Linked DNA regions of Tardiphaga sp. 709. The protein of the gene in region 1 interacts with the protein of each later gene in a pairwise test. Links are inferred from orthologs where the notes say so. Each region holds a gene or a part of one and is shown on either strand. Other genes may lie near its edges.

The links. Proteins that work in one complex are often made in the same cells at the same time.
Region 2: the proteins of ligA (region 1) and leuS interact in binary tests that used the Escherichia coli proteins (3 or more experiments, as listed by UniProt). The link is inferred for Tardiphaga sp. 709 from one-to-one orthologs.

Annotation. Positions count from the first base shown.
Region 1 is NZ_CP135529.1:5,578,830-5,584,646, reverse strand. Bases 1,012-3,960 are described here. They hold ligA (NAD-dependent DNA ligase LigA), read right to left. Parts: upstream 3,587-3,960; coding sequence 1,436-3,586; downstream 1,012-1,435. Other genes in these bases: recN (DNA repair protein RecN), read right to left, coding at 3,769-3,960. Also shown: RSO67_RS26950 (multidrug effflux MFS transporter), read left to right, coding at 1-361; more of recN, read right to left, coding at 3,961-5,442; RSO67_RS26935 (outer membrane protein assembly factor BamD), read right to left, coding at 5,456-5,817. UniProt on the Escherichia coli protein: DNA ligase that catalyzes the formation of phosphodiester linkages between 5'-phosphoryl and 3'-hydroxyl groups in double-stranded DNA using NAD as a coenzyme and as the energy source for the reaction.
Region 2 is NZ_CP135529.1:3,613,710-3,619,742, reverse strand. Bases 905-4,069 are described here. They hold leuS (leucine--tRNA ligase), read right to left. Parts: upstream 3,715-4,069; coding sequence 1,105-3,714; downstream 905-1,104. Other genes in these bases: RSO67_RS17670 (diguanylate cyclase domain-containing protein), read right to left, coding at 3,897-4,069; lptE (LPS assembly lipoprotein LptE), read right to left, coding at 905-1,118. In the rest of the region: holA (DNA polymerase III subunit delta), read right to left, coding at 1-557; more of lptE, read right to left, coding at 567-904; more of RSO67_RS17670, read right to left, coding at 4,070-5,594; RSO67_RS17665 (YggS family pyridoxal phosphate-dependent enzyme), read left to right, coding at 5,670-6,033.

The DNA of each region.
Region 1 (5,817 bases):
GGGCCTCACCGGGCTGAACCAGAATCCTGCCTGGCTGTTCCTCACCCATATGATCGTGATGTTCGGCAATGCCTTCGTGATGTCGAACGGCGCTGCCGGCGCCCTCAGCATTCGCCCGCAGGCCGCAGGCACGGCATCCGGCATGATGGGCTTCCTGCAGATGGGTCTGGGCTCGCTGTGCTCGCAATTCGGCGCCTGGCTGGGCGGCCATTTCGCAACACCAGTGCCGCTGAACATCGCGCTTGTCGTGCTGTCCTGCGGCTGCGCAGCCGCGATGATCTTCCTGGTCCCCCGCCGCAAGACCGTGGTGACGGAAGAACTGATCGAACAGGCCGAAGGCGAAGAGAGCGGGTTGTTGTAGGCGCCTTTTCTCTCAACGTTATGGCCGGACGGCGCGAAGCGAACTTCGCGATGATCTCAGACCTTTCCCCACGTCATGGCCGGGCTTGTCCCGGCCATCCACGTCTTCCTCTTTTTGCGGCCAAGACGTGTATACGCGGGACAAGCCCGCGCATGACGGCTGAGTATGCGATGACGGCTGCGCGTCGTTGCCTATTCGAATTTCAAACAGCCACTGCTCTGCAGACATGCGTCATCGCCCCCATTGTTAGCGGCGCGGGGGCGCCGTCGTCTTTTGCATTCCCACCCTCCCTTGAGAGGGCGTGCGGAACGCCGGGTGCCCGTTGCACCCTTGGGCCTGATGCGAATGCGGTCTTCCGCAATTGTGAGTGCATCAGGACTTTCGGAGGCGCCGAGCAAGTGCCCGACGTTCCGCATACGGTGTTTTTTCAGCCTGCTTGCACTTTGCCTTGGCGAACGGTCCGATCACCAAAATGATGGTCCCACGGCGGAGGGACAGGGAGCCTCAAGCGAGTAAGCCGAACGCGTTTTGATTTGGTCGTCCGTCACACTGTCCAGGGCTCTTTCGATCTCAAGACCGGCCGTGTCCTTGCCAGTGGCAGTGCTGGCGCAGATCCGTCCTGCCCGAAGACAGACGTCACCCATGAACCGCGTGACGCCGCATCTCCGGCGTCCACCGCATCCCACCCCGCGAACGTGACGATCGCGATCGCCCCTCTCGGTGGGGCAGGACGGAGGGGAATATAAACCTGATGAGGATGTTGTCAACGGAGGCTAGGAAAAAATGTTTGGGCGCTGTCCTACTGCCCCACACTGTCATTCTCCGGCAAACCAATTGGTTTGCCTGAGGGCGCGAGGAGACGCCGAAGGCGGCGTATCGCGAACCCGGAATCCCGACATGTTCAGCGCAAAACACTCTGAGATTCCGGGTTCGCATTGCAGCGGCTTCGCCGCTTTCATGCGCCCCGGAATGACGAGTGTGGATCGAGGTTCGTGCTCTGCCGGCTTCGCCGGCGACGCGCGCCCCGGAATGACAGTGGAGAGATGAGCGCCCCGCAATAGCGGCCGACCGCACCTACCCGCCGATCAGCGCCAACCACTCATCTTCCGTGAGCACCGCGACGCCGAGCTCGCGCGCCTTGGTGAGCTTCGAGCCGGCATCCTCGCCGGCCACCACATAGTCCGTCTTCTTCGACACCGAGCCTGCGACCTTGGCGCCGAGGCGCTCGGCGCCGGCTTTGGCTTCATCACGCGTGAACTTGGTCAGCGAGCCCGTGAACACCACCGTCTTGCCGGCCACCGGCGTATCGGTCTTGGCCTGTGCGACATCGAGCACCTCGATCTCACCGAGCAATTCATCGAGCGCCTTGACGTTACGCTTCTCGGCGAAGAACTCGACGACCGCGTCCGCGACGATTTCACCGACGCCGTCGATGGCGTTGAGATCGGAATAGGCTTCAGACGTATTACCTTCCGCGCCCTGCCCCGCAGCAGCCGCCAGCATCGCATCGCGGAACGTTGTGAATGATCCATAGTGTCGCGCCAGCAGCTTGGCATTGCCTTCGCCGATATGGCGAATGCCGAGCGCAAAGATCAGACGATTGAGCTCGATCTTGCGGCGATCGTCGATGGCGGCAAACAGATTGCGCACCGAGGTCTCGCCGTAACCTTCACGGTCGCGCAGCTTCTTGGTGTTGCGCTCGTCGCGCTTTTGCAGCGTGAAGATATCGACGGGATGCATGATGATCCCCTCGTCGTAGAATTCCTGGATCTGCTTGTCGCCGAGGCCGTCGATATCGAAGGCCAACCGCGAGACGAAATGCTTGAGCTTCTCGACCGCCTGCGCCGGGCACACCAGCGCGCCGGTGCAGCGCGTGACGACTTCGTCATTCTCGCGGATCGCATGGCTGCCGCAGACCGGACACTTGGTGGGAAATTCATACGGCTTTGCGCTCTTCGGACGCTTGTCGAGGTCGACATTGACGACCTGCGGGATGACGTCGCCGGCGCGTTGCACGATCACCGTGTCGCCTTCGCGAATATCGACGCCGTCGCGCAGCGGCTGGCCGTCATTGCCGATGCCTTTGATGTAATCCGCATTATGCAGCGTGGCGTTCGACACCACGACGCCGCCGACCGTAATCGGCGTCAACCGCGCCACCGGCGTCAGTGCGCCGGTGCGGCCGACCTGAATGTCGATCTTTTCCAGCACCGTCGTCGCCTGCTCGGCCGCGAATTTATGCGCGATCGCCCAACGCGGCGCGCGACCGGCGAAACCGAGCCGTGCCTGCCAGTCGATGCGATCGACCTTGTAGACGACGCCGTCGATGTCATAGTCGAGCTTGGCCCTGATCTCGCCGATGCGGCGATAGAAGGCGAGCGCATCGTCGACGCTCCTACACAGCGTGATCTCGGGATTGACCGTGAAGCCGGCATTGCCCAGCCACGCGATCATCGCATGCTGGGTCGGCTGATCCATCGGATAGTCTGACATTTCGCCCCAGGCATAGGCGAAGAATTTCAGCGGACGAGACGCCGTGATTGCCACGTCCTTCTGGCGCAGCGAGCCGGCCGCGGAATTTCTGGGATTGGCAAAGACGGTGTCGCCAGCCTCTTCCTGCTTCTTGTTCAGCGCGAGGAAGTCGCTCTTGAGCATATAGACCTCGCCGCGCAATTCGCAGGCGGTGGGGATGTGCTTGCCCTTCAGCGTCGTTGGAATGTCCTTGATGGTGCGGACATTGGCCGTGACGTCCTCGCCGGTGAATCCGTCGCCCCGCGTGGCGGCGCGGATCAGTTCGCCATTCTCGTAGCGCAGCGACAGCGACAGGCCATCGATCTTCGGCTCGGCGACGATGGCCGGGATTTCATCGAGCTTGAGGAAGCGCTGGATGCGCTCCACGAATTCGGTCACTTCCTCATCGCTGAACGCATTGCCCAGCGACAGCATCGGCACCACATGCTGCACCTTGGCAAAGCCGCGCGCGGGCGCTGCGCCGACCGTCTGTGTCGGCGACGCGCCGGTGACAAGATCGGGGAATTTGGCCTCGATCGCCTCGACCCGGCGCCGCAGCGCGTCATACTCCGCATCCGACACCGTCGGCGCGTCGTCCTGATAGTAGCGCTTGTTGTGCGCCTCCATCTCCAGCGACAGCCGCATCAGCTCGATCTTGGCTTTGGGCTTCGTGAGCGTGGAGATGTCGGGGGGAATTTTTGCGGGTTTTGCCATACGCGGTCACCGATGTTCGTCATGGCCGGGCTTGTCCCGGCCATCCACGCCTTGAAGCGCTGTTGTAAAGACGTGGATGCCCGGCACAAGGCCGGGCATGACGGAGTACAATGGTGAAACAAGGCACACGTCGCGGTTCCGGGTCCGCTCGCAAGCGCGAGCGCCCCGGAATGACGTTCAAATCAGGCCGCGCCCTTGAGCAGCCGCTCCGCCGCGGCCCGTGCTTCGGCGGTGATCTCCGCACCCGCCAGCATACGCGCGATTTCCTCGCGGCGGTGATCCTCCGCCAGCGTGTTGACGCGGGTGGCCACGCGCTTGCCCTTGTCGAGGGCGTCCTTGGAAATCAGCAGATGCTGGTCGGCGCGCGCCGCCACCTGCGGGGCGTGGGTGACGGCCATCACCTGGACCTTGCCGGCGAGCCGCGCCAGGCGGGCACCGATGGCGTCGGCCACCGCGCCGCCGACCCCCGTGTCGATTTCGTCGAACACCAGCGTCGGTGCCGAGCCCTTGTCGGACAGCACGACTTTCAGCGCCAGCAAGAAGCGCGATAGTTCGCCGCCGGAGGCGACCTTCATCATCGGGCCCGGGCGGGTGCCAGGATTGGTCTGGACCCAGAATTCGACGCGGTCGATGCCCTGCGGGCCGGGCGCCTGCGCATCGCTATCGACCTGGGTGATGAACTTGGCGCGTTCCAGCTTGAGCGGCCCGAGTTCGGCGATCACGGCCTTGTTGAGCTTCTCTGCGAACTTGACGCGCGACGCCGAGAGCTTGGTCGCCGCAGCACTGTACTTCTTGTCGGCCTCGGAGGCCGCGGTTTCCAGTCCCTTGAGCTGGCCGGCGCCGGCATCGATGGTGGCGACATCGGCAAAGTATTTCGCGGCCAGCGCGGCGAGCCCGTCGACCGGCGTCGAATATTTCCGCGCGGCGCCGCGCAGCGCGAACAGCCGCTCCTCGATGCGCTCGAGTTCGGCGGGATCGAAATCGGCGGCGATGAGCGCAGCGCTGAGATGCTGGTCGGCCTCTTCCAGCGCGTTGATGGCGATGTCGATCGCTTTCACCGCGGGCTCGACCAGCGACGGTGATGAACCGGCGCGGCGCTCCAGCCGGCGCACGGCGGCGGCCAGAGACGAGATCGGCGAATGATGGCCGGACACGGCCTCCTGCGCCTCGCGCAGATCGGCCGCGATCTTCTCGCCCTGCATCATACCGGTGCGGCGTTCCGCAAGCTTGCTCTCCTCGCCGTCCTTCGGGTTGAGCTTCTTCAGCTCATCCGCAGCGTGGCGCAGATAATCGGCATCGCGGGCGGCGCGCTCCATATTGGCGCGATGGGCTTCCAGCGCCGCATAGGCGGTCTTGCGGGCGTCCCAGAGCGTCTCCAGCGCGGTGACGTCCTTCTCCAGCCCGGCGAAAGCGTCGAGCAGCCGGCGATGGGTGGCGGCGTCCACGAGGGCGCGCTCGTCGTGCTGGCCGTGGATCTCGACCAGCGCCGCGCCGACCGCCTTCATGGTCTGCACGGAGATCGCCTGATCGTTGATGAAGGCACGGGTGCGGCCGTCGGCGAGCTGCACGCGGCGCAGAATCATCTCGCCGGAATCGTCGTCGAAGCCGTTGTCCCTGAGAATCGCCAATGCCGGGTGGCCCTTGGCCAGGTCGAACACGGCCGTCACCTGGCCCTGCTCGACGCCATGGCGCACGAGGCCGGCATCGCCGCGGCCACCGAGGGCCAGCGCAAACGCATCGAGAAGAATGGATTTGCCGGCGCCGGTTTCGCCGGTCAGTACTGCAAGACCGCGGGAAAACTCGATATCGAGCCGTTCGATCAGGACGATGTCACGGATCGACAGACGGGCCAGCATGGGAGGTCAATTCCTAACCGAGGCCAAATCTCTTGAAGGCCTTGCTCAGGTAAGACCCCTTGTTCTCGCTCGGCTCGAGACCGCCGGACTTTACAAGATTGTAGGCGTCTTTGTACCACTTGCTGTCAGGAAAGTTGTGGCCAAGCACGGCGGCGGCGGTCTGCGCCTCGCCGACCACGCCGATCGCCATATAGGCCTCGGTCAGGCGCATCAGCGCCTCCTCGACGTGACGCGTGGTCTGATACTGCGTCACCACCGTCTTGAAGCGGTTGATGGCGCCGGTGTAATTGCGCTTGTCGAGATTATAGCGGCCGATTTCCATTTCCTTGCCGGCAATCTGGTCGCGTGCGCCTTCCAGCTTCTTCTTCGCCGAGG
Region 2 (6,033 bases), 2.0 Mb from region 1 along the record:
CGGAGTTCATTACGCGACGCTTGCCGATCACCGCCAAGCAGCGACATCAGTGTCGCGCGCGCATCCGGCGCCATGCGGAGATTGGAGACGCGGAGTTCTTCGTCGATAAGCTTTGCGAGATCGCGCTCGGTGTCCGGGTAACAGGCGATGGCCACCGCTGTCCTGGCCTTCTCGCAAACTTTCCGCAAAGGCGATTCCGGCCTGAGCTCGCCGGCCTCGATGACGATGCGGCAGTCCTTGATGTCGGAGTCGGCGAGCGTATCGACGCCGCTGGAAAAATTCTTCGAGCCCGCGCGGACTCGGATCGCGCGGCGCCCGCCGAACAATGGCACTGTCATCGCCTCTTCGACGAGCCGGGACGGTTCGGCAGCGAGATCGTCGCCGTCCATGCGAACCAGCGAAAATGGATCGTTGGGATCGTCGACCGCGGATTTCATCAGCGCGTCGGCGCGTTCGCGCACGAGTCCGGCATCAGCTCCGTAAAGCAGGATAATGGGCCGGCCGGCATCCGGCCTGGCCAGGAACGTGTCGATATCTTTTCCGCGAAGCGCAACCACGCGGCGTGCTTAGGTGCCGGCGTAGAAGAACGACGCCAGCCGGGTATTGATGTTGTCGGCGATCTCGGCCGCGGCGCGGTCTTCAGCGTCCCGATAGGCGCGGGCGCGGGCAAAGCGCTGCAGCTGGCCGGGGATGTCGTAGGTGACGCGGGAGAAGGTGCTGCCGGTCAGGACCTGCTTGCCGGTGGCGATCTCGATCAGACCATAGGTCGCGTCGATACCGTAATTCTCGCTGGTCGGCAGCGCGGTATTCGGATCGACGATCAGCGAGGTCCGGCTCGGATTGAAGCGGATCTTCAGCTGATAGGTCGGCGGCAGGCCGGTGGCACTGCCATACATCTTGAACATCAGCGCGTTGCGGATCGCCACACCGACGCGGGCCTGCGGTGATGCATTGGGATATTCCAATGGCGGAACTTCGACGCCCTGCAGCTTCTCGCGCAGGCCGGGCTTGCCATCATTGCGCTCGGCATACATCGGCTGGAAGCAGCCGGCTGTCAGCGCCGCCAAGGTGGCGACGACCATGAGCCGGGCGGCAATGCGGGATTTAGCCGACAACATTCACGATCCTCTGGGCGACGACGATGACCTTCTTGACGGGCTTGCCGTCCAGCGCCTGTTTTACAGCATCGAGTGCCAGAGCGGCAGCCTCAATTTCCGGGTTCGTCGCTTCCCGGGCCACTGTGACTTCTCCGCGCTTTTTGCCATTGACCTGCACCGGCAGGGTCATGGTGTCTTCAACCAGCAGATTGGGCTCGATTTGCGGCCAACGGGCTTCCGAGATCATGCCCGGTTGCCCCAGCACACCCCAGCATTCCTCGGCCAGATGCGGCATCATCGGCGCAAACAGTTGGACAAGGATGACCGAGGCCTCGTGGAGCGCCCAGCAGACATCCGGAGCCGGGGTTCCCGGGCGTGCCAAAGCTTCGCCCAACACATTGGAAAATTCGCGGATATGGGCCAGGCAGACATTGAAGTGCAGCTTTTCGATCTCGGTCGAGACCTTGCTGAGCGCGCCATGGGCAGCCTTGCGGATCGCCAAGGCATCGGGGCCAAATTCAGCGGGACGGGCTGCCGGCGCAGATTTGCCATGTGCGGCTGATTCGTTGATCTGACGCCACAGGCGCTGCACGAAACGCGAGGCGCCCTTGACGCCTTCTTCGCTCCAGATCACGTCGCGGTCGGGCGGCGAATCCGACAGCATGAACCAGCGGGCGGTATCGGCGCCGTAGGTGCCCATGATGTCGTCGGGATCGACTGTGTTGCGCTTCGACTTCGACATCTTTTCGATCGGGCCGATGGTGATGTCTTCGCCAGTGGCGATCAGCGTAGCGCGTTGGCCGTTACCGCCGATCTCGATGTTGATCTCGGCCGGTGAGGCGAAGGTGCCGTCCTGCTTCTTGTAGGTCTCGTGAACCACCATGCCCTGCGTGAACATGCCGGCAAATGGTTCGTCGAAATTGACGTGACCCGTCGCCTTCATCGCGCGAGTGAAGAAGCGACTATAGAGCAGATGCAGGATCGCGTGTTCGACGCCGCCGATATACTGATCGACCGGCATCATGCGGTTGGCGACAGCAGTCGTCGTAGGTGCCGTCGTGTTCCACGGATCGGTGAAGCGCGTGAAGTACCAAGACGAATCCACGAAGGTGTCCATGGTATCGGTTTCGCGCCGCGCATCCGCGCCGCAGTTTGGGCACTTCACATGCTTCCACGTCGGATGATGATCAAGCGCATTGCCCGGCTTGTCGAAGGAAACGTCCTCCGGCAGCACGACCGGCAGATCCTTGTCCGGCACCGGCACGATATCGCAGCTCGGGCAGTGGATGATCGGGATCGGGCAACCCCAATAGCGCTGACGTGAGATGCCCCAGTCGCGTAGGCGGAAATTGATCTCGCGCTTGCCCCAGCCGTCCTTCTCGAAAATCTCGAGCGACTTCTTCATCGCTTCTTCGCAGGTCATCACGCCGGGTTCACCCACCCAACGGACATACTGCACAGTCTCACTTTTCGCCGGAGCGAAAGCGATGTTACCAACGCGCTCATCGCTGCCGACGGGCACAAACACGTCGAGCACCGGCAGATCGTACTTGCGCGCGAAATCCAGGTCGCGCTGATCGTGTGCCGGGCAGCCGATGATGGCGCCGGTGCCGTAATCCATCAGCACGAAGTTCGCGATGTAGAGTGGCAGTGTCCATGACGCGTCGGCGGGATGCGTGACCTTGATGCCGGTGTCGAAGCCGAGCTTCTCGGCTGTGTCGATCTCGGCCTGCGAGGTGCCCATGCGACGGCATTCCTCGATGAAGGCGACAACCTTTGGGTCCTTTTCTGCCAGCGCTTTCGCCAGTGGATGATCCGGCGAGATCGCAGCGAAAGTCGGGCCATACATGGTGTCCGGGCGTGTCGTGAACACCGGCAGTTTGTCGAAGCCGGTGGGGGCGCCGATCAGTCCGAACTGGAAATGCAGGCCTTCCGACTTGCCGATCCAGTTGCGCTGCATCAGGCGCACCTTGTCGGGCCAGCGGTCTAGCGTATCCAGTGCAGACAGCAGCTCGTCGGAATATTTACTGATCTTGAAGAACCACTGGGTCAGCTCGCGCTGCTCGACCAGCGCCCCTGAGCGCCAGCCGCGGCCGTCGATCACCTGCTCATTGGCCAGCACGGTATGGTCGACCGGATCCCAGTTCACCTTGGACTTCTTGCGCTCGGCGAGGCCGGCACGCATGAAATCGAGAAACATCTTCTGCTGATGCTTGTAGTAGGTGGGGTCGCAGGTCGCGAATTCGCGCGACCAATCCAGCGACAGACCCATGGTCTGCAGCTGCTTCTTCATCGACGCGATATTCTCGTAGGTCCACGCCTTCGGAGCGACCTTGCGCTCGATCGCGGCGTTCTCGGCGGGCAGGCCGAACGCATCCCAGCCCATCGGATGCAGCACGTTCTTGCCCTGCGCGCGCTGGAAGCGCGCAACCACGTCGCCCATGGTGTAGTTGCGGACATGGCCCATATGGATGCGCCCCGACGGATAGGGGAACATCTCGAGCACGTAATACTTCTCGCGCGGATCGTCGTTCTTGGTGGCGAAGATCGCCTTGTCGTCCCAGACGCGCTGCCAGCGCGGTTCGGTCTCGCGGGCGTTGTAACGTTCGTTGCTCATGGTGCTTTTGAAATCCGCCGGCCGGTTCGAGCGCTTCTCAGATCATGGACGCGCGAACGAGGTCGCAAACCGGTGCTTGCTCGGGCTGAATTCGCGCTTGAGGCCGGGGACTAGGCCATAAAAGGCCGCGTTAGGTCAATGGTTTAAGACGAAAAACGGGCCAAGAGTGGGTCTCTGTCGCCTCACCCCGCCAGCGACACGGCCGTGCCGTAGGCTCGGACAAAGCCGTGCTCAACCACGGTGTTACGGCCACGCCGTTTGGCGGCGTAGAGCGAGGCATCGGCCGCCTCGATCAGGTCCCTGGCGGTCTCCAGTGTGGCGGGTGTCGCTGAGGCCACGCCGACACTGACGGTGACCCGCTGATGCGCGCTGGTGGCATGGGGGACTGACAGATTCCAGATGGCGGCACGCACCATTTCGCCGATCTGGACGCCGCGGGCGACCTCGGTGCCCGGCAGCAGCAGGCAGAATTCCTCGCCGCCATAGCGTCCGGCAAAGCCGGAGCTGCGATCGGCCAGATTCGAGAGCGCTTCGCCGACGCGCGCCAGGCAGGCATCGCCTTCGGGATGGCCATAGGTGTCGTTGAAGAGTTTGAAGTGATCGACGTCGATCATCATCAGCGTCAGATGGTCGCCGGACTGCTGGGCTTTCAGCCACTCGAAGTCGAGGCGGCTCTGGAAGCCTCGCCGATTCGCTAGGCCGGACAGCATGTCCACCGACGCCAGCACCGTGAGCTGCTCGTTGCTGGCGCGCAATTCACGCTCGCGACCGCGCAACTGTGCGGCCATGCCGTAAAATGCACGGGCCAGCGGCACGAACTCAGCCGGCAGCGTGTTGCGAGCAACGCGCGCCGACCAGTCACCGCGGCCAAACCTCTGCGCCATGGTTTCCATCATTTGGATCGGTTTGATGATCAGTCGCTCTGCAACCACCAGCGCGCCAAGCAGAACAAAAAGACAGACGAAGGCGAGCTGCAAATAAGCGGTGCGGATCTCGCGATCGGCAACCGCCGAGACTCGGGCCTCGTCGATGCTGACAATCAATTGCGCGCCGGTACCGGGGATTGTCGCGAATGATACGGCGCGCTGTGAACCGTCACTGGCGCTGAATGACAGCGAACCGGTCTGCTTATCTGTATTGCGCAGATGCGCTTCGATCATCGGCAATAGAGCAAGGTCTTCCATCGGCCGACCGATCGCGCTGGTGTTTGTCGGCGGCGCAGCAAGCACGGTGCCGGCATGATCGACCAGCAGTGTCGTGACGCCGGGCCGGTCGCCGAGATTGCCCATGATCTTCGACATCCAGTCGAGATTCACCGCCGCCAGAACCACGGCATCGTCGTCCTTGGTCAGGCCCGGTGCGAGATAGGCAGCCATCACCGTCGGCTGGTTCGTCAGGCGGCTGAACAGATAATCGCTGACGACAAACTCACCGGTCGCTATCGCCTTCTTGAAATAGGGGCGATCGCTGAAATCGAATCTCTGCTCGATGACTTCCGGCCAGGTTGAGCACATGGCGATGCCATCCGCGCCGGCCACTGTCAGGCTGCGCAGCCACGGCATATCGCCGCGGAGGCTCGCCCGCATAATGGCGCAGCTCCGGTTCACCTGAGCGGCCGACGTATAGATGTAGGCGGATGATTTCAGCACGGCCTCGATAGAGGCGAAGACTTCGCGCTGTGCATCGGCGCTGTGCTGGGCGACACCAGCGAAATCACGCGCGGCCGTCGTGATCTGGTGGGTACGCGTCGCATCGAGTGAGCGAATTCGCTCCGCCATTAATGGCCCCACCAGAATGAGGGCCAACAGGACCAGTCGAGCGCGAATACCGAGAGCTCCCCTGAGCCTCGCTTTATTGCGGTTAATACCGATGCGTGACATCTTCGATCCCTAAGCCCCGCGGACATAGGTACTCTAAAGCCTTCAAAAAGCCTTTCCCGGATTCGTTAAACTGCAATGGATCTCAAGAAAGTTCGCGCCTTGGTTGAAAATAAATCCGTGCAAGAGTCGTCAGGCGTAACGCCTTCTTTACCAACCGACGGACTCGCATCGGTCGAGTACGATATCTTTCGCGCGTGTAACGAAGCGCGGCGGGATCGCAGTTCTGTGACATTGATCGCGGTCTCGAAGACCTTCGAGGCTGACGCAATTGCGCCCGTGATCCAGGCCGGTCAGCGTGTGTTCGGCGAAAATCGCGTCCAGGAGGCAAAATCCAAGTGGCCGGCGCTGATCGCCACTCAACCCGCGATTGCGCTGCATCTGATAGGGCCTTTGCAGTCCAATAAGGCCAAGGAAGCGGTCGCCTTGTTCGATGCAATCC